Regions from separate parts of the Exiguobacterium sp. FSL W8-0210 genome, predicted to be linked through region 2. Evidence: a T-box and tRNA genes for the amino acid it is inferred to sense, from the RefSeq annotation. Region 2 holds a T-box; the other holds one or more tRNA genes.
What was found. The T-box of region 2 lies ahead of leuS (leucine--tRNA ligase). A T-box ahead of a tRNA ligase gene usually reads a tRNA of that ligase, here a tRNA-Leu.
Positions count from the first base shown of each region.

Region 1: it encodes a tRNA-Leu, which carries the amino acid that the T-box ahead of leuS (leucine--tRNA ligase) is inferred to sense. The anticodon was not compared.

Region 1 covers NZ_JBBOUK010000001.1:1,742,416-1,751,166, forward strand. The annotation lists gene MKY22_RS09275 (2-oxoglutarate dehydrogenase E1 component) at 1-848, opposite strand, end outside; gene MKY22_RS09280 (amino acid ABC transporter ATP-binding protein) at 1,161-1,889, opposite strand; gene MKY22_RS09285 (amino acid ABC transporter permease) at 1,886-2,530, opposite strand; gene MKY22_RS09290 (transporter substrate-binding domain-containing protein) at 2,562-3,329, opposite strand; tRNA gene MKY22_RS09295 (tRNA-Leu) at 3,532-3,615, opposite strand; gene MKY22_RS09300 (alpha/beta hydrolase) at 3,658-4,590, opposite strand; gene MKY22_RS09305 (hypothetical protein) at 4,612-4,953, opposite strand; gene MKY22_RS09310 (S66 family peptidase) at 4,969-5,979, opposite strand; gene MKY22_RS09315 (DUF779 domain-containing protein) at 6,167-6,529, opposite strand; partial or broken gene adh (aldehyde dehydrogenase) at 6,552-8,071, opposite strand; gene MKY22_RS09325 (TraR/DksA C4-type zinc finger protein) at 8,266-8,751, opposite strand, start outside.
Region 2 covers NZ_JBBOUK010000001.1:2,319,766-2,328,516, reverse strand. The annotation lists gene MKY22_RS12175 (peptidoglycan bridge formation glycyltransferase FemA/FemB family protein) at 1-973, shown strand, start outside; gene MKY22_RS12170 (HAD family hydrolase) at 1,068-1,712, shown strand; T-box leader at 1,751-1,973, shown strand; gene leuS (leucine--tRNA ligase) at 2,020-4,425, shown strand; gene MKY22_RS12160 (hypothetical protein) at 4,557-5,534, shown strand; gene MKY22_RS12155 (BaiN/RdsA family NAD(P)/FAD-dependent oxidoreductase) at 5,594-6,865, opposite strand; gene MKY22_RS12150 (putative polysaccharide biosynthesis protein) at 7,058-8,722, shown strand; gene MKY22_RS12145 (pseudouridine synthase) at 8,709-8,751, shown strand, end outside.

The DNA of each region.
Region 1 (8,751 bases), 580 kb from region 2:
CCCGTCCAACCGTATGTGATCCCAATCGAACCTTCAGATGGTACGAGGTCGTGGTTCGGTGCATGCTGGAACTCAGCAAAGATCATTTCATATGGCTTCCCGAGTACGTGCGCCAAAACATTCAACCGTCCACGGTGTGCCATTCCGATATTGATCGTCTCCGACCCGTTCGAGATGAGGTGTCCGACGATCGTGTCGAGCAACGGCACCATCGCGTCAAGTCCTTCAATCGAGAAGCGTTTTTGACCGACGTATGTTTTGTGCAAGTATTTTTCGAAGAGATCCGTTTCAGCTAAGCGTTTGAACAACTGTTTCTTTTGTTCAGCGTCTAGCGTCGCTGTCAAAGCACCTTGCTCGATTTTCTGACGAAGCCATTTCTTTTCATCGAGATCGTCGACATGCTGGAACTCAACTGCGGCTGCTCCCGTGTACTGCGCCTTTAAGTGTTCAATGCCTTCAAACGCGTCCTGTACACCAGTTGGTGGTTCAGGACAGACGAGTGAGACTGGCATTTTTCGAAGATCTGCCTCTGTCAATCCGTACTGACTCAATTCGAATAGTCCTGTTTCTCGCGGATGGTCCTTCAGCGGATAGATATCCGCCGCAAGATGTCCTTTTGCACGAATTTGTTCCGCTAAACGATTCGCCGCAAGATATTTTTCGAAATCTCCTGTCTCGACTTGCATCGGTACGACTGGTTCCGTCACAGGTGCACCATGCTCTTCGAAATAAGCACGTGTCTCCTCATCAACGGATGTCTTGTCTTCTAAAAAACGCTCGTACAATTCAATGATGTAGCCAAGGTTTGGTCCATAGAATGCTTGTTGATCTTGCTCGTGGCCTGCCATGTACGGTTCCCCCCGTTTCTATATTTCTCCCCACACATCCAGTGGATACTCGATGTGTTTCCAGCCCTCTACCTGTTAGCGCTTTCAAAAGGAGTTGCATGAATGAAACGCTGAACGTCATGAGAAGGAATGATCGTGTCATTCTTCCATGAAAGTGCCTTCGTTACTATATTACTACTCTTTTCCTGTGTGTGCATTTCGAATTCCCAAATTCTCACGCTTAAATGTATAAGTTTTTCTTATGAGCACTTAGTCAGTTATTTATGATTCGTTAAAAAACCGGCGTATCCGCAGTTAGATACGCCGGTTCCATCATAAGACTTTACTAAGGAACGATTGCGTCCGTTCGTGTTGTGGAGAATCAAACAATGCTTGTGGTACGTTCTCTTCGACGATATAGCCACCATCCATGAATAAGACGCGATCTCCGACCTCACGAGCAAATCCCATCTCATGGGTCACGACGACCATCGTCATGCCTTCAAGGGCAAGTTGTTTCATGACGGCAAGCACGTCACCGACCATTTCCGGGTCGAGCGCTGACGTCGGCTCATCAAATAACATGATTTTCGGGTTCATTGCAAGCGCGCGGGCAATTGCGACCCGCTGTTTTTGCCCCCCAGATAATTCACCTGGATAATTATCGGCTTTTTCCCGTAATCCGACTTTATCGAGGAGTTCAAGCGCCCGCTGTTTCGCCTGTTCTTTATCCGATTTGCGCACTTTGATCGGTGCAAGCGTGACGTTTTCTAGCACGGTCTTATGCGGAAAGAGATTAAAATGTTGAAAGACCATCCCGACTTCTTCCCGGACCTTGTTGATATCGACCTTTGGACTCGTGATGTCGAAATTATCGACGATGACCGTACCACCCGTGATCTCTTCCAATCGATTCAAACAGCGTAAAAACGTACTTTTCCCAGATCCCGACGGACCGATGACACAAACGACTTCTTTTTCGGCTATCGAGACGTTGATGTCTTTTAAGACTTCATTCGAACCGAAGGATTTTTTTAAGTTCTTCACTTCAATGATACTCATCGTAATGTAAACCTCCGTTCCAAGAACTTCGCCACTAAGGACAAAAGATAAATGATGACGAAGTACATCAATCCGACGACGGACCAGACGATGAAAGGCTCAAACGTCGTCGATTGCTGAACTTGACCTTGTTGCGTCAAATCAGCGATGCCGATGATCGACAGCAACGAGGTATCTTTTAAGCTGATGATCGATTGGTTCGTAATCGTTGGTAACATCCGCCGGAATGCTTGCGGTAAGATGATCTGCACCATCGTTTGACGCCCTGTCATCCCGAGTGAACGTGCAGCTTCTGTTTGTCCTTTATCAATCGACTGGATACCAGCTCGAATGATCTCTGCAAAATAAGCACCGGCATTGATTGCGACCGTCAGTATCCCTGCATACATCCGGTCCATCGATAACCATTCGAGCGAGTTAAGTCCAAAATAGATGAAGAATAACTGAACGATGAACGGCGTTCCGCGAATGACATCAATATAGACAATCGCGATCCCGTTTAAGATTTTTGATGGTGATAACCGCATCAATGCGACGACTAAGCCAATCAGAAAGCCGACGATGACCGCGATGATGAAAATATACAATGTGACTTGAAGCCCTTCCAAGAAAAATGGAAATGCGGTTTTGACCACTTCCATTGGCTATCCCACTCCCTTATCGCCTTGCGACTTATTTCAGATACGTGTCAACGATTTTATCGTATTCACCGTTTTCTTTCAGATTCGCAAGCCCTTTGTTGATTTTCTTCATCAGATCCTCGTTCTCACCTTTTAAGACAGCGATCCCGTAGTTGTCCCCGTTGAGACGGTCTCCGACAAGTTTTAATCCAAGGTTTTGTTGTTTGTTTGCATATGAGATGACAGGATAATCTTCAATCAAAGCAGCAGCGTTACCGTTCTTCACTTCTTGGAACATCGCTGGGCTGTCATTGAACTGTGTGACCGTGAAGCCCAGTTTGTCTGCGTTATCCGTTGCATATTTCGCACCCGTCGTTCCCTTTTTGACGGCTACTTTTTTCCCTTTTAAATCGTTGACGGATTTAATACCATTCTCATCTTCTTTGACGACTAGAATAAGACCAGCTTTGAAGTATGGATCCGAGAATGTGACGACTTTCTTCCGTTCTGGCGTAATACTCATACCAGCAATGGCAACGTCCAATTGATTTGCTTGAAGTGCCGGAATAATGCCGCTAAAGTCCATCGCTTCAAATTGAATCTTGAAGTTCTGATCCTTCGCGATTGCTTTCATGAGATCGATGTCGATTCCTTTGTACGTATCCCCGTCTTTATATTCGAATGGTGGATACGTGACGTCAATGCCGACCTTATACGTCTTTCCTTCAGACGACTCTTCTTCTTTCGAACCGATGCTACATGCACCAAGTACGAGAACACAGCTCATCAAGAGCGCTAGCAAGATACTCCCTTTTTTCATGTTTGTTTCCCCTCTCCTATGTGTTAAAGATTGTCTACTTCACTTAGTACTTTCCCTGAAGAGTACCCTCTTTAAAACGTATTTTACCAGAAAAATTCTAAAAAGATAAATATTTCTGAATTTTTATTCGTTGTAATCGTTTTCTATTCAGCAACAAAAAAGAAGGCAACCCCTTGCTGGGATTGCCTCCTTCAATCATTTATGCCGCCGAGAGGACTTGAACCTCCACGGTGTTGCCACCACTAGATTCTGAGTCTAGCGCGTCTACCAGTTCCGCCACGACGACGTTGATTTATGATATTAATATAGCGGGTAACGAACTGAGTTGTCAATCATTTCGCAAGATGTTGCGAACGAACTTCTTGACGACATCATCATACAATGCCGGATCCTCAAAATAGGCCATCGCATGAGCGGCATTTGGAATGACGACGAGCTCTTTTTCCGTTGGACAAGCTTCATACAGCTCATATACCATATCTGTCGGTACAAACGTATCCGCCCCACCATGGATGAACAAAATCGGTACCTGTGCTTTTTTGACTTGTTTCAACGCTGATGCTTCACGGAACGTATAACCTGCCTTTAGCTTCGTCAATACGCTCGTCATGCCTAAGAACGGAAAGTGTGGTAGTCGATACATCCGCTTCATCTGATACGCAAGGACAGCATTGACGGACGTATAGGCACAATCAGAAATGATTCCTTTGATTTGTGGTGGGAGTTGTTCGCCACTCGTCATCAATACGGTCGCCCCTCCCATCGACACCCCATGCAAGAACAGTTTCGCATCCTGTCCGATCCGATCAATCAGATAGTTCGACCAACTGAGACAATCTTCCCGATCATGCCATCCGAATCCGATATAGTGACCGTCACTCATTCCGTGTCCACGATTATCGGGCATCATGACATGGAAACCGGCCTGATGGTACAGATAGGCGAATCCGGCTAAATCCGTTCCGACGCCTCCGTACCCGTGCACGAGAATGACGATCCGATCTGACGGAACAGGTGACGGAAGAAAATGCCCTCGTAACGTCAAACCATCTTTCGCTTCAATCTCGATCCGCTCGAGCGGCTGCTCCTTGATCCAGGTCTGTCCAGGTTGCATCAATCGGACCATCTCATCACTCAAATCCCGATTATTCGATAAGAAAGGCTTCGGATTCGTGGCGATTGCCATCTCATAAAAATAATAACTCGCTGCTACTAATCCGGATCCGATGACTCCGATTCCAATTTTTGTTCTGCGACGCATCTGCCCCACTCCTTCTTTCAGTTATAGCTCGATCTTCAGTTGAGCAGCATGGTCATCCTCTTCATCCTGCAAGACTTGTTGACGTAATCGTTGTTCTTGTTGCTGACGCCGGTAGGCAAATTCCTGGACAAGCTCTGTACCCGTGAATCCATCTTCTACGAGTTCGCTCAATAATTCCGTTTCTGTCTCGACGACCTCCCCCGGACGTCGCATGACGAGAACATCTCCGACTTGTGCAATCAGCAATTCATCTTCTAGACGAAGTGCATCGTAAAATGGTTCCGGTAACGTCATCCGACGTGTCTCCGGGTTGATATGGACGCGTTTATAAACGCCTAATGCTTGAAACTTACGACGTGCCATTGCGTGCTCTCCTTTTTAGTTGAACGTCAGATCGATTCGTGAATCTTTCCCTTGAATACGAATCGTCCCCGTCGCTCCATTGATTAACGTCAACTGTGGCGGTTGATGACCGATGTCAAGATCATATAAAACTGGTAAGCCCGTCTCATCCGCGAGATATTGATATACGTCTAGCCATGTCAGGTCTTCTATAATCCTTGCAGACGTACGGCCAAATAAAAAGCCAGCCGCATGGTCGAACCACCCAGCATACGCCATTTGTCGCAGCGTCCGGTGTACCTCTGCAGAATTCGCTTCAGACACCTCAAAGTACCAGAGTATCGGTTCTCCGTTGATCTCTTCACGCTGGAAACGCTGCACATCTCCATACGGTGTTCCAATCAGATGGCGAATCGTCTCCAGACACCCACCAAGTAACCGTCCGGTCACTTCTGTTCGCTCATCAAGTGCTTTCCATTCCGTCGCTTCCGTTAGCTGAAATAACGAACCTGTTGGACGTTCTTCATCAGTCCACTCGGGTTGATAACGATCGGAAGCCCATTGTGTGACGGTTCCTCCAGTTGGCGTCGCGAGCACCCGTCGCCAGGCACTTGTCGTCTCGTCCCATTCTTCACTCCGAAGCTCAACGAAATTCGGACCATGTGCTGTCGCGATTCCCGTCTGAAGCGTCAGACTGAGCAATAACGTACTGATATCGGAATAGCCAAGCAACCATTTTGTTTGGTAAGTAGCTAGCGTCAACTCGGGTAAAAGATCAATGGCGCGTTCCCCGCCAAATGGCGGGATGACGGCATCAATCGTCTCATCCGTCATCATGTGATTCAATTCTTCGGCGCGTTGTTTGACCGGTGCACTCTCAGCAAGTTGATGCGACCAAATCGTTTCGCCTAAACGGACGTTCATTTGCCGTGCTTGTACCTGTTCAACTGCTTGTTCGACCCATTCCTGTTGCTGTTCACGTAATCCGGAGGAGGGCGCCGTCACTCCGATCGTTTGACCTGTCCAACCTAAAAATGGATATTTCATGGTGACCCCCTATAATGTCATAGTGTGAAACTATCTTCTCGTCAAAATATGAGTTCATTATACCGTTCTTATGCCGCATTACCAACTTTTATCCTGTTAGAACGTCGTGATACGAACAAAAAACACGATTCCGCACAAGCGACCTGAATGAACAAGTCACCTCGACGAAATCGTGTTTGAATCTTTTTTAACTTGATGCTGATAGTTCAGCATATTCCTCTTGCGTGAACGCATGGGAGCGTGTCAAAAAACGTTTCCCTTCGACACCCTCAAGAGAGAACATTCCGCCTCGACCATTCACGACATCAATGATGAGTTGCGTATGTTTCCAGTACTCATATTGATCTTCATGAATATAAAACGGACAACCACCGATCTCTCCTAGTTTTTTATCCTGATCCCCTAGAAATAGATCACCCTGCGCAAAACACATCGGGGAACTGCCATCGCAACAACCACCAGATTGATGAAACATCAACGGACCGTGTTTTTCTCTCAACTGGTCGATTAACTCTAAACAAGTTGCTGTCGCCTGAACACGTTCCACCATTTGCATCCACGTCCTTTCCGACTTAGAAGAAACCGAGTTTATTCGGGTTGTAACTAACGAGTAGGTTTTTCGTCCGTTGGTAATGGTTGAGCATCATCTTATGGTTTTCACGTCCGATCCCTGACATTTTGTAACCACCAAACGCCGCGTGAGCTGGATATTGGTGATAACAGTTCGTCCAGACGCGTCCTGCTTCGATCGCACGCCCAAACCGATAAGCACGGTTCATATCACGTGTCCAGACGCCCGCACCAAGACCATATAACGTATCATTCGCAATTTCGAGTGCTTCTTCTTCCGTCTTGAATGTCGTGACCGATAGAACCGGTCCGAAAATTTCTTCTTGGAAGATTCTCATCTTATTGTGTCCTTTGAAGATCGTTGGTTGGATGTAATATCCTTCTGCGAGATCCCCTTCGAGCATATTGCGCTCTCCACCGATGAGACATTCTGCGCCTTCCGACTTACCGATTTTAAGATACGAAAGGATTTTCTCCATCTGTTCGTTCGAAGCTTGAGCCCCCATCATGACGTCCGAATCAAGAGGATTTCCGATCTTGATGGCTTTGACGCGCTCAAGAACACGTTCCATGAACGGCTCGTAAATTGATTCTTGAATCAAGGCACGCGACGGACACGTACAGACTTCTCCTTGGTTCAATGCAAACATCAGTAATCCTTCGATTGCTTTATCGAAGAAGGCATCATCTGCCTGCATGATATCTTCGAAGAAGATGTTCGGTGATTTCCCACCAAGCTCGAGTGTGACCGGAATCAGGTTCTGTGATGCGTACTGCATGATCAAACGTCCTGTCGTCGTCTCACCCGTAAAGGCGATTTTGGCGATTCGTTTGCTTGAAGCGAGTGGTTTCCCTGCCTCAAGACCAAATCCATTGACGATGTTAAGAACACCTGGTGGAAGTAAGTCTTCGATGAGTTCAACGAGTACCATGATGCTTGCTGGTGTTTGTTCTGCTGGTTTTAAGACGACACAGTTTCCTGCCGCGAGAGCTGGTGCTAATTTCCAGACAGCCATTAAAAGCGGGAAGTTCCACGGAATGATTTGACCGACGACGCCAAGTGGCTCATGGAAGTGATACGCGACCGTATCTTGGTCAAGTTCACCGACCGAACCTTCTTGGGCACGGATGACGCCGGCGAAATAGCGGAAGTGATCAATTGCAAGCGGTAAATCCGCGTTGAGTGTCTCACGGACCGCTTTCCCGTTCTCAAGTGTCTCTGCATAAGCGAGCATCTCAAGGTTTTCTTCCATCCGATTCGCGATTTTATTTAAAATGTTTGAACGTTCCGTTACAGACGTCTTCCCCCATGCTTCTTTTGCGGCATGCGCTGCGTCAAGAGTCAGTTCGATGTCTTCCTTACCGGAACGAGCGACTTGGCACAATACTTTACCCGTGACAGGTGTTACATTATCAAATATTCTCCCCCGACAGGTGCCGTCCACTTTCCATTGATGTAATTTTCATACCGTTCCTTGTACTGTACCTTTGACCCTTGCTTGTTCGGAATGTCATAAATCATGCGTTATTTCCTCCCTCAACTAAAATGGTCAAGCAGTGAGACGGATTCTTGTATGCGCTTACATTTTAATATAGGCTAAAACAGCCCCTCGATACCATCGTACCAAAATTATATGAAAAGTCAAAAAATTACGGTAACTATTTGTGATTTTTTCGAGAAAAAAACATCTCCATTTTCGGGAGATGTTTTGCCGGTCAAGACCGTGTCGGGTCAATCCCGTCTTCTTGGTCAGACGGTGTATCGGAACTACCGAAATCACTTACTTTCGAGAATCCATCCGTATCACCGTCGATGTCTTTCCCGCGGGCAGTGACAGATGGATCAAGTACATCTTCTTCACTTGGTCGCGAATTCGGATCGTTCTCGTTTTGTTCTGCTTCTTCTTTTGCATGCTCGATACATAATAACGTTTCCGGAATGATATCAAGACGTTCAATCTCAATCTCTTTTCCGCATACTTCACAAATACCATACGTCCCGTCCTCGATCGCTTTTAGGGCACGATCCACATCCGACAGCATATCCTCTTGCATGTCCGTGATCGCTTGATCGCGTTCCCGCAAGAACAATTCATCGCCGGAATCGGCAGGATGATTATCGTAACTCGACAATTCACCTTCATCGTAATCCGTATCGCGTTGTTCGATGTTTGATGTCGTCTTTTCTTTTTCCTTTAATAA
Region 2 (8,751 bases):
TCTTGATATCTTCTACAGTCACCAATATGTCACGCTCAACGCTAGACCGTCTGAGCAAGCGGTGCTATTCCGTTATGAAGGTGATGCAGGAACACTGTTCTATCCCTTTTTAAAGCGCCGGATTTTTGATACGCCTTATTCAGATCTCATCACGCCGTATGGCTATGGTGGACCGGAAATCATCGGTCAACTGACTGCGACTGAAATGCAGCATGCACGCTTATTGTTTGAAAGATGGGCAGATCGAGAAGAGATCGTCTCGGAAATAATTCGCTTTAATCCATTGACGGGTAATGAACGCTTCATGCGGGATTGGACGAAAGTCTCCTTCATCCGTCATACGACGAGTATCGATTTACGCCCTTCAATAGAGGACATCATGCAGACATTTCATAAGAAGACGAGAAGTATGATTCGCAAATCGCTTGCCTCTCCTTTAACCGTTAGAACAGGAACACGAGATGACCTACCTGTCTTTGTAGCGTTGTATCATGAAACGATGGACCGAAAGAATGCTTCGACTCATTACTATTTTACGGACAGTTATTTTGAACAATTATTTGAAGCAAATCCACTCTGTGAGCCATTGTTACTGATTGCGGAAATCGACGGAGAACCTGTTGGTGGATACTTCGTATTGCTTGGAAAAGAATATGCCCACGGTCATTTGATTGGGTGTAAGCGGGACGAAGCGAAGATGTTCCCGAATCAGCGACTCGAGTACGAAGCGATTCTTCAGGCGAAAGCACGCGGTCTCGTCGAACAACATCTCGGGGGTGGATATCAAGAACGGGATAGTCTCTTTGAGAGTAAATGCCGTTACACCGGGTATCGTTTATTTGAGTATCATCAAGGAAAATCGATTCTTCAACCAGCCATATACGATCAGTTATGTGTACGATACGGGTCAGATGCTGATTCGGATTATTTTCCAGCTTACCGACAAACCAGTGTCCAAATGGCGACAAGTTAAACAGTAACTAAATGAAGAAGGCGAAACGACTACATCGTGTAGTCGTTTTTTTGATATGCTGAAATCATGATAGATCAATTGAGGGGGATGTGTCTTGAAAAAACGAGGTCTTATTTTTGATATGGATGGGGTCATTTTAGATAGTGAAATTCGCTACTTCGAGGTCCATCAGCAGATGTTCAAAACGTTATCGATTCCGCTCGATCCGATTCAGTATGCGACGTTTATGGGAAAAACAGGTGATGAGATGTGGGAAGAGCTTGTCGCCCAGCATCAGCTAAAAGAAACAGCTAGTGCGTTACTAGAAGAAGAACATCGGTTGTTTCAAATTCATGCAAAACCGGAGGAATGTGGTTTAAAAGAGGGAGTCAAACAAGTCATCGAGCAAGCGGCGTCTCTTGGTTACGATATCGGGATTGCCTCCTCGAGTTCGCTTCAAAAAATCGAACGCGTCATCCGTCATTATAAGCTTCCAATCAAGCATTACGTCAGTGGAGAAGAAGTCGTGCGTTCAAAGCCTGATCCTGCGATTTTTCATCTTGCAGCATCACGAATCGGGCACGCGCCTGAAGATTGTCTCGTCATTGAAGACGCTGCAAACGGGATGATCGGCGCAAAAGCAGCAGGCATGGAAGTGATTGCGCTTCTCGATGATCGGATGCCGATGCAACGTCTAGAACAAGCGGATCATGTAGCACGATCGCATGCAGAAATCGAGGAAATTTTACGGAAGCGTTGACGCTTGAGGAAGAAACAGATTACACTAGGAAAAGATAGTCAATTGCATGGAACTGAAGTAGTAGGGGAAAGGTGCCGTCAAGAGAGCTGGTGGAAGGTGCGAACCAGTCGGTAACAACCGTGAACTCGTCAGGGAGCACGATTCGTGAAGTCGTAGTAGCGAATCCGGTCTTTCACACCGTTATCCGTGAATCAAGCGGTCTGTCATAGACAGACAACGTGGGTGGTACCGCGGAAGCCAAACCGGTCTTTCGTCCCTATTCCTAGGGGCGGAGGACCGGTTTTTTTAGATTAGAGGAGGAAAAGACATGCCGTACAATCATCGCGAAATCGAACCAAAATGGCAGGCGCGTTGGGATCAAGACAACGCCTTCGTCACGACAGAAGATCCAGAAAAAGAAGGGTTTTATGCCCTTGATATGTTCCCGTATCCGTCAGGTGCCGGTCTCCACGTCGGTCACCCGGAAGGCTACACAGCAACGGATATCCTCGCACGGATGAAACGGATGCAAGGATATAACGTCCTTCACCCGATGGGATGGGATGCGTTTGGATTACCAGCAGAGCAATATGCCCTCGATACAGGGAATGACCCACGTGAATTCACAGCGAAAAACATCGAGACGTTCAAGCGTCAGTTGAAAGAACTTGGATTCTCCTATGACTGGGATCGTGAAATCAACACGACAGATCCGAAGTACTACAAATGGACACAGTGGATCTTTACGAAGTTGTATGAAAAAGGACTTGCGTTCGTGGACGAAGTCGCGGTCAACTGGTGCCCAGCACTCGGAACCGTTCTTGCGAATGAAGAAGTCATCGACGGATTATCTGAACGCGGAAATCATCCGGTCGTGCGTGTCCCGATGCGTCAATGGGTCTTGAAAATCACGGAATATGCGGATCGTCTTCTTGAAGATCTCGATGACCTCGATTGGCCGGATTCTGTCAAAGAGATGCAACGGAACTGGATCGGAAAATCAGAAGGTGCTGAAATCGACTTCACGATTGATGGACACAAAAAACAAGTCACGGTCTTTACGACACGTCCGGACACAATCTTTGGTGCGACGTACCTCGTGCTTGCGCCGGAGCATCCATTCGTAGCTGACATCACGACAGCGGATCACAAGGAAGCCGTCGATACGTACATTTCGCAAGTCCAAACGAAGTCGGACCTCGAGCGGACGGATTTAGCGAAGGAAAAAACAGGCGTCTTCACGGGTGCTTTCGCCGTCAATCCAATCTCAGGTGATCGTCTTCCAATCTGGATCGCTGATTATGTCCTTGCTTCGTACGGAACGGGTGCAATCATGGCGGTCCCAGGACACGATGAGCGCGATCATGAATTCGCGAAACAATTCGACTTGCCAATCGTTGAAGTCGTCGCGGGTGGAAACGTCGATGAAGCAGCCTATACAGGAGAGGGCGAACACGTCAACTCGCATATGCTTGATGGTCTTGGAAAACAAGAAGCAATCGAGACGATGATTGCTGAACTCGAAACGAATCAAGTCGGACGTAAGAAAATCACGTATCGTCTCCGCGACTGGTTGTTCAGTCGTCAACGGTATTGGGGCGAGCCGATTCCAGTCGTTCATATGGAAGATGGTTCGATGAAGACGCTCAGTCAAGAGGAGTTACCGCTTGAACTTCCAATCATTCCGGAAATCAAACCGTCTGGTACAGGCGAATCACCACTTGCGCTTGCGGAAGACTGGTTGGATTATACGGATCCTGAAACAGGAATGAAAGGGCGTCGCGAGACGAATACGATGCCACAATGGGGCGGAAGCTGCTGGTATTATCTCCGTTTCATCGATCCGCACAATGAAGAGGCGATCGCGGATCCAGAAAAATTAAAATACTGGCTTCCAGTCGATATTTACATCGGTGGTGCGGAACACGCCGTTCTCCACTTGTTGTATGCGCGCTTCTGGCATAAAGTCTTGTATGATGCAGGCGTCGTACCAACAAAAGAACCATTCCAGAAGTTGTACAACCAAGGGATGATTCTTGGAGAGAACAACGAGAAGATGTCGAAATCACGCGGTAACGTCATTAATCCGGATGAAATCGTTAAATCGCATGGTGCGGATACATTACGCTTGTACGAAATGTTCATGGGACCACTCGATGCATCAGTTGCCTGGTCGGAGAACGGTCTTGACGGGGCGCGTCGTTTCCTCGATCGTGTCTGGCGCTTGTTCGAACGGACAGCAGACATTCAGGACGTCACAGAAGTCGATGCTGACTTCGAGCGGACGTACCACCAGACAGTCAAGAAGGTCACGGAAGACTTCGCGAACATCCAGTTCAACACCGGAATTTCGCAACTCATGGTCTTCGTCAACGAAGCAAACAAACAGCCGGTTCTTCCACGTCACTTCCTTCGTGGATTCATCCAATTGTTAACGCCAGTCGCACCACACCTTGGTGAAGAACTCTGGGAACAACTTGGATTTGAAGAGACATTGACGTATGCAGCATGGCCAACATTCGATGAATCGAAACTCGTCAGCGATACGATGGAATTCGTCATTCAAGTGAACGGAAAGGTTCGCTCGAAAATCGAAATCAACATCGATGCGACAAAAGAAGAAATCGAAGCACTTGCCTTTGCTGATGAAAAGACACAAGAATGGATCGGCGACAAAACAGTTCGTAAAGTCATCGTCGTACCGAAAAAATTAATCAATATCGTGGCAAACTAATCCATAGCCCCTTTCATTCGTTTGATGCGAATGGAGGGGGTTTCTTCATTTCCGTCGCAAGTCCGCTTTTTTTTTCAACGACCTTCTGCTACACTGAATCAGAAACCGAGAAAGAAAGGCGAGTACCATCAATGAAACGATCTTATATAGTCTATACAACGATTTTTGCTGTCGTTTCGGGGTTGATCCTTTGCGTACTGCTCGTCTTCTCGAAGCCGGAGACGTTATCACGTATTCAAGAAACGTTCGCGAAAATCGAGACGCAATCAAAGCATCAGGCAGCCGTTAAACAGGTGCCACCGAAAACGCCTTCAGCTATTCCGAACCCGGAAGAGCCATTAATCAAAAATGTCCAACACATGTTATATGATGATTCCATTGGTTCGTACCTCGTCGTCACAGACGATTATCGTTTCTTTGAAATCAGTGGAACCGGAGAACGCATCAACGCATCTTTCCAGTTAGAAGAAGGAAAGTTGTTGCTCGCTGGTTTAGACGGTATGACGCTCGTTGACGGGGAGACAGTCGCGCTATTGACGTCGAATCAGATTCTGGTCACGATTACGCGAAAAGACGGTGTCTGGAGCGAAGAAAAACGTGAAAAAGTACAAGGAACGACGATACGGGATAGTTTCCATGGTCTTGGATATGATGCGAAGAAAAAAGAATTCTATACGATTAATCATATTCGAGCACTGGGACGAGTCGAGGTGACTTATTTCGCGATGAAAGAGGATAAGATCAAGATTGATCCTGACGCCTCGGAAAAGAAAAAACGTGCATTGAAGAAAAAACAGAAACCGCCTTATCTGTCAGTCATCAAACGTGAGAAGATTGAAGCGGCGAGTGGGATGCGAAGTGATGCGAAGAAATCGTTCGAGTCCGAGTTCCGTCCGATTGGTCTTGCTGAACGACAAGGTCGGATCTACACACTCGATTCAGAAGCGCTCTATCTCTATTCGATCGATCGAAAGGACAAAACGATCACGGGCGAGACAGCCAGTCCGAAAGTATATGGTTCGAAAGGGATTTTCGTGCAAGATAATGAGTTGTTCGCATTAGTCGTCACGGATAAATTCTCAAGCCGATCGTTTACACCGATTGATTAAATCCTGACAGAACAAGACCCGATTCCTCTGCTAAGCAGAAGAATCGGGTCTTGTTCATATTAAAAGACAGTATCACGTGCCATCTCTGCGGCGTGACTACCGGCGCAATGACCCGTCACGAATGCAGCGGTGATGTTGTAACCACCTGTATAGCCGTGGATATCAAGAATCTCCCCGGCAAAGAATAACCGCTCCGCTTTTTTCGACATCATCGTCTTTGGATCAATCTCTTTGATTGAGACGCCACCACCCGTGACGAAAGCTTTATCAAAGTCGAGCGTTCCCGTTGCTTTAAGTGGGAATCGCTTTAATTTTTGCAAGAAGTCCGTCCAGTCCTGTTTCTTGACTTGTGTGCAGACTTCATCGCCAAAGCCGATTTGAGCAAATAAAAGTTCAAGCAGACGTTCCGGCACGAAGCCGCGGAGAGCGTTGCGTACCGTTTTCTTGGGATTTGCTGCAAGCGCGGCTTGGAAGCGTTCGGTTAACGCACCGAGTGATTCGTCCGGGAAGAGATCGATTGATAAATGGACAATCGTCTCCTTCGAACGTTTGCGCTCCTTGATCGTGTACTGGCTACAGCGTAAAGCAATCGGACCGCTTAAACCGAAGTGGGTAAAGAGTAAGTCACCCGTGTGTGTTTTGATTGCTTTATCTTTTTTGCCGTGGACCGTTAAGGCGACGTCACGTAGCGACAGCCCTTGTAATGTTTTTTCATGAATGAACGTATCACCTAACAAAATCGGAACTTCCGTTGGGAAGAGTTCCGTGATCGTATGACCCGCCTTTTCAGCCCACGGGTAGCCGTCACCTGTCGAACCGGTATGTGGAACGGATTGTCCGCCGACTGCAACGATGCAACTTTTTGCTTCAAGACGCATGCCATTTTCTAAGATGACAGCTGCAAAAGAACCGTCTGGATGGAAGTCGAGCGTAGCGACCTGCGCGTCTGTTTGAATCTCGGCACCATGCGCGCGGATTTGATCGATCAATACACGGACGACATCTGCTGCTTTATCCGAGACAGGAAACATCCGTCCATTGTCCTCTTCTTTGAGGGCGACACCAAACCCTTCGAAGAGTTCGATGATCGATTCATTATTGAATTGAGAAAAGGCACTATAAAGGAAACGTCCGTTTCCTGGAATCGACTGGACGAGTTCATCGAGTGGTTTTCGGTTCGTGACGTTACAACGTCCGCCGCCAGAGATCGCAAGCTTCCGACCTAATTTATTTCCTTTATCAAGCAGGAGTGTTCGAGCTCCAGCCTGTAAAGAGGCGAGCGTTGCCATCAAGCCGCTCGGTCCGCCTCCGATTACGATTACATCGTACATAAGGTCACCTCATTCATAGAATTCTGCTTGTTTCACTTTAGCAGAAGTTGCGACTGTAAACAAACCGTCTCTTTCAATTCAAGATAGACAGCGGTATAATGATTTGCAATTGTGTACGAGAGAACTTGTATAATGAGACAGTCACGATCAGAGTGTCGAGTTTAAAAATTAGAAAGCGTGAGGGATGTTACCATGTCCACAGTCAGTAATAAGCAGTCTACTTCTTCCGGCAATTCAGGATTCGTTCGTGGAACGATGCTCCTGTCCGGTGCGTCACTGATTTCCCGCGCACTGGGTTTGATTTATCTCTTTCCGTTTCAGTTCATGGTCGGCGCGACAGGCATCATGTTCTATACCTATGCCTATAACTATTATGCAATCATGATCGGACTTGCGACAGCGGGGATTCCTGTCGCCGTCTCGAAATTCGTCGCCAAATACAATGCATTAGGAGAATATGATACGAGTGAACGGTTATATCGGTCTGGTCTGAAAATCATGTCCTTGACCGGGATTGTTTCCTTCCTCGCTTTATTCTTTCTCGCACCGTATTTAGCACATCGGGCCATTCCAGGTGGTGACGTTGATTCAGCAGCCTACGTTGATGCCGTCACGATGACGATTCGTGGCGTGAGTTTCGCTTTACTCTTGATTCCACCGATGAGTATGACCCGAGGTTACTTCCAAGGATATCAATCGATGGGACCAACAGCGATTTCGCAAATCTTGGAACAAATCGTCCGGATCATCTTCCTGCTTGCAGGAGTCAGCATCGCGATTTATATCTTTGATTCAGGTGCAGCATTTGCCGCAACGATTGCAACGTTCAGTGCATTCATTGGTGCAATCGGTAGTGTCGCAGTTCTGATCTATTATTTCCGCAAACGTGCCAGCGGCTTGCAGGAACTACGTGCTACTCAAACCGTCCGTTCGCCGGATCGCCCGTTAACGGATTTGTATAAGGAATTATTGACGTATGCGATTCCAATCGTCATGGTCGGTCTTTCGACACCCCTTTATCAAGTCATCGACCAGAATACGATGAATGCCGCATTACAAAGTATCGGTTACACGCTCGAAGCGGCCGGAAACGCGACTGCCTATCTGATTGCGGATAGTCATAAGATCGTCTTGATTCCGGTGTCGGTCGCAACAGGATTGTCATTATCTGCGACTCCACTGTTGACCGCCTCCTTTACGCAAGGGGATATGCGGAAAGTACGGGCTCAAATCTCACAGATTTATCAACTCGTCTTTTTCGTGACGATTCCGGCAGTCGTCGGGATGATTCTCCTTAGTGAAGAAACGTTCCATGTACTCTTCCCGAAAGATCAAGCGGCCTGGGTTTATCTATTAAGTTATGCGCCGAGTGCGTTGTTCCTTGCCTTGTATTCTGTTACGGCAGCCGTCCTTCAAGGAATTAACCGTCAGTACTTCACGATCATCGCAACATTTGCTGGACTACTTGCGAAGTATCTCTTGAATGCGCCGTTGATTCATTTGACTGGTGATGGAACGGGTGCTGGTTATGCGACGATCATTGGTTATCTCGTTGCGACGGGATTGATGTTCTTCCGGATCACACAAACGGTGAAGTTCCCATTCAGTACGGTCTTGCGCCGGACATCTTTGATTCTAATCATCAGTGCATTGATGGGAGCAGGTGTTGCACTCGTGAAGTGGGGAATGGTGTCCTTCTTACCAGAGACGACATGGGCATCTCTGTTGATCCTGATCATTGGTGCGGCAGTTGGAATCGTGATTTTCGCTGGACTCTCGATTTGGAGTGGATTAGCAGAAGTCGTATTAGGACGTAAAATTTCATTGAAACGAGGACGAGGTCATGCGTCTAGATAAACTATTATCCAACATGGGGGCAGGCTCCC